2 regions of the Kluyvera sp. STS39-E genome follow, and region 2 is predicted to be linked to the other one. Evidence: predicted binding sites of a transcription regulator. Region 2 holds the regulator's gene; the other holds the start of a gene.
The links. Region 2 encodes LexA, which represses DNA repair genes until DNA is damaged. Its sites were predicted from a motif close to TNCTGTATGTACATACAGNA; they were not measured.
Positions count from the first base shown of each region.

Region 1: a site for LexA is predicted at 923-942, ahead of umuD (translesion error-prone DNA polymerase V autoproteolytic subunit). Genes of this name have one in related genera too.

Region 1 covers NZ_JBFQGA010000006.1:322,091-324,292, reverse strand. Annotated here, with positions in the region: gene AB4K05_RS15575 (Y-family DNA polymerase) at 1-481, opposite strand, end outside; gene umuD (translesion error-prone DNA polymerase V autoproteolytic subunit) at 484-903, opposite strand; gene AB4K05_RS15565 (penicillin-binding transpeptidase domain-containing protein) at 1,400-2,202, shown strand, end outside.
Region 2 covers NZ_JBFQGA010000013.1:39,454-41,655, reverse strand. Annotated here, with positions in the region: gene dinF (MATE family efflux transporter DinF) at 1-623, opposite strand, end outside; gene lexA (transcriptional repressor LexA) at 693-1,301, opposite strand; gene AB4K05_RS22620 (diacylglycerol kinase) at 1,401-1,769, opposite strand; gene plsB (glycerol-3-phosphate 1-O-acyltransferase PlsB) at 1,965-2,202, shown strand, end outside.

The DNA.
Region 1 (2,202 bases), on a different contig from region 2:
CAGTCTGGTGCTGCCACTGCTTCGCAGCGTGGTTGGCCAGCTTTGCTAGCGTTTTGGTTGGCGCAATACCTACCCCAACGGTGAGGTGTGTTCGCTTAAACACGGTTGCGCGAATTTCTTTGCCAAAATCGGTCAGGTCCCGGCAATTTCTGACGCCGGTCAGGTCGCAAAATGATTCGTCAATTGAATATATCTCGCAGCGCGGCAACATCTCTTCCAGCGTGGTCATCAATCGCAGACTCATATCGGCGTAAAGCTCATAGTTACTCGAAAAAAAGTGGATTCTTTGCGGAAACCGGACATCTTTAAGCCTGAACCAAGGCGTTCCCATTTTGATCCCCAGCGCCTTAGCTTCCGTGCTGCGAGCAATAACGCAGCCGTCGTTGTTGCTCAGGACACAGACTGGTTTCCCTTTGAGATCAGGGCGAAAGACCATTTCACAGGAGGCGTAGAAGCTGTTCGCATCCACCAAGGCAAACATACTTAACCTCTGATTTTGATAATGCTGGTGACGACGCCAAAGATATCAAGAATACCCTCACTGCCGATGACTATCGGGCTGTAGGCTTCATTCATCGGATTCAATTGAACAACGGGATGCAGTTGTAGCTGTTTGACGGTGAACTCTCCGTCCACGGCCGCAATAACAATGTCCCCCTGCTTTGCCGTTAGAGAACTGTCGATGACCAGAAGATCGCCCGACGCAATCCCGCCATCAATCATGCTATCGCCAGCCGCTTTGACGAAATAGGTCGCCGACGGATGCTGCACGAGTAGTTCGTTGAGATCGATGCGCCGTTCGACGTAGTCTTGCGCCGGGCTTGGAAAGCCACAGGAAACGGTAGTGCCATACAACGGCAACGCGATAACGTCGCGCTGCTCAGAGAATGTGAAAAACTGCATGATAATCACCCAATGCATATACTGTACATTTATACAGTATATGCATTGGCCGTTGGCAGCAAGTCCCCGGCGGATAAATCTGCCGAGGCTAGGCAACGCCTGTCGTTGTCTCTCCTACGCTACGACGTTGTCATTCAAGGAAAAGCACACTGAAAACCATTAACCTAGAATAGAAAAAATTAATGCGGATAAATCTGACCAAACGATAACCTGCAGCGAAACCCGCAATATCCGCCTTAAATCAAAACCACTTCCAAGCGAGTTGGGGCTGTCATCCCACCCTATTATCGGCAAAGACATTCATTCTTTATCGCCCTCGGCCTGCATTCCACCTTGAAATAATATGTTAACTTAATTGCTTGTTATCAATGATGTTATCTGTAAACTGTCTTTCCATATCATCTGCAAAACTAATATTGATACTTTCTCGTTGCGAATAACATCAGAGCGTTACTCGCCAAGCTTTAATCATAAAAAATAAAAACCATGTGGTTTAATGTTACAAATGAAAAAAAATCCAACAGAAAAGAAAAATAAAGACTCATTTATTACGTCTCGTTACATAATACTCTGTATCGGTATTCTTTTTTGCCTTGCCGTTTTGCTGATCCGCGTGGCGGATTTACAGTTTTTAAACCATCCAATGCTGGCTCGCGAAGCAGATCAGCGTTCATTACGAACCGTTGAGCTGCCAACAAACCGAGGAACGTTAGAGGATCGCAACGGTGAAGCCTTAGCGATGAGCGTCCCTTCTCGCGATGTGATTGCCGATCCGGTGAAAATCGTCGAGGCGAGCCCCAACTTCCACGACCCCAAATGGCAATATCTGGCCTCTGCGCTCAACACCACCACCGATGAAATTGCCAATAAGATTTACCAGAATGCACACCGGCATTTTCTGTTTCTCGACAGAAAAGTGGAGCTTGGGATCGCCAAAGATGTGGAAAATCTGCATATAAAAGGAATCAGCGAAGTCTATAACGACAGTCGTTACTATCCGATGGGAGAAGCCGCCGCGCCGTTGCTGGGTATCGTGGGTGCCGATAACTCAGGGTTAAACGGTGTGGAAAAAGGCTATGACAATATTCTGCAAGGCGAGCCGGGAAAAGAGATCTACCGCAAAGACGCCTCCGGCGGCATTATCAACGTGCTCGATTACGATGCGCCGAAGCAGCCGCCGACCGTACAGCTGAGCATTGATAAATTTGATCAATACACGATGTACAGCAAACTGCGCGAAGGGGTGTTGTTGAATAAGGCAGACTCCGGCGCGGCGGTGTTGGTGAAAATTGATACCGG
Region 2 (2,202 bases):
ATTCCCAGCCCAACCAAGAACGTTGCATATTCAGCAATCGCCGTTGCCAGCGCCGCCCCCTGCACGTTCATATGCAGCCCCATAACCAGCCACAGGTCGAGAACAATATTCAGCACATTCCCTACCACCAGCAATACCACCGGTGCGCGAGCATACTGTACGCCGAGTAGCCAGCCGAGCAGCACGAGGTTTGCCAGTGAGGCGGGGGCGCTGAGCCAGCGGATTGAGAGAAAACGCTGCGCTTGTTCCAGCACCTCGCCGCTGCCGCCGACGATGGAGAGCGCCAAATGAATCAGCGGGTTTTTGAACAGAATAATCAGCAGACCCGCGCCCAGCGCCAGCAAAAGCGGTTGTACTAAGGCTCGGGCCAGCGCCTGGGGGTCTTTGGCACCAAACGCTTGCGCCGTCAGGCCGGTGGTGCTCATGCGTAAAAACAGCAGCAGCATGAACAGGAAGCTGGTCGCCGTGGCCCCAATCGCCACGCCGCCCAAATAGACTGGACTATCGAGATGACCAATCACGGCAGTATCCACCAGTCCCAGCAAAGGCACGGTGATATTGGAGAAAATCATGGGTAGCGCAAGACGCCACAGGGCTTTATCGGCGGAGGTCAGTAGAGGCATGTGCATGAACCAGAAAGAAAAAAGGCTGCGATACCGAAAGCATCACAGCCATTTGAGAGCGGAGAAGGGTTACAACCACTCACCGTTGCGGATAACGCCAACGGCCAGCCCTTCGATGGAGAAGTTCTGCTGGCGCAGATCGACCACGATAGGGGAAAACTCGCTGTTTTCTGGCAGCAGTTCGACGACGTTACCCTGTTTTTTCAGGCGTTTTACCGTCACTTCTTCGTCAATGCGCGCCACCACAACCTGGCCGTTACGCACATCCTGGGTTTTATGCACAGCAAGCAGGTCGCCGTCCATAATACCAATATCTTTCATCGACATACCGCTGACGCGCAGCAGGAAGTCGGCGCTTGGTTTAAACAGCGATGGGTCGACCTGATAATGGCCTTCAATGTGCTGTTGTGCTAGCAGCGGTTCGCCCGCCGCCACGCGGCCAATCAGCGGCAAGCCCGCTTCTTCTTCCACCAGTAGGCGGATACCGCGAGAGGCACCGGAGACAATCTCAAGAACCCCTTTACGCGCCAGCGCTTTCAGGTGTTCTTCAGCCGCATTCGGGGAACGAAACCCCAAGCGCTGAGCAATTTCCGCACGCGTCGGCGGCATGCCCGTCTGGCTGATATGATCCCGGATGAGATCAAACACCTCTTGCTGCCTGGTCGTTAACGCTTTCATTCCGCCCCCTGGGTGTATATACAGTTATGCTGTGAGTATATACAGCTAGTGTCTATTTTGGAACCATAAAACGCAGGAAATCAGGCAGTTTTCACAGCTTTAGTGGAAATGAGACCACAATAAGATGCCCCAGGTGATAACCGCGACGAAAATCGCCAGCAGCACCGCGGCAGAACCCATATCTTTAGCGCGCCCGGACAGCTCGTGATACTCCGAGCCAATACGGTCAACGACGGCTTCCAGCGCACTATTAAGAATTTCCACTATCATCACCAACAGGACAGAGCCGATAAGCAACACGCGGGTGATAGGATCCACATCCAGCCAGCAGGCAATAATTATCGCCACTAAGGACGCAACCCCTTCTTGGCGGAACGCGGCTTCGTTTTGCCACGCCGCGCGAAATCCTTTCCAGGAATAACCTGCTGCTTTGATAATTCGGGTGATCCCAGTGGTATTATTGGCCATCTCAAGAACCTTTTACGTTATGCGTCAATGACAATGCGTATGTACATCGTTCTTCCCGTCGCCGCTGCGTTCGCCGCGTGGCCGCTACGAGAATCACTTAGTGTATTATTATGGAGCGGTAGAACAGAAATCCTGCCAACTTTCTGATATTCTTGCCGCGCATTTGCATGATTAACCAGAGGCTTTACATCGTTTATGTCCGGCTGGCCAAGAATTTACTACAAATTACTGAATTTACCATTAAGTGTTCTGGTAAAGAGCAAGTCTATTCCCGCAGAACCTGCTCAGGAATTGGGGCTTGATACATCGCGTCCAATTATGTACGTCCTGCCTTACAACTCTAAGGCTGACTTACTGACGCTCCGCGCCCAATGTTTGGCGCACGACCTGCCCGATCCGTTTGAACCGTTAGAAATCGACGGCACCTTGCTGC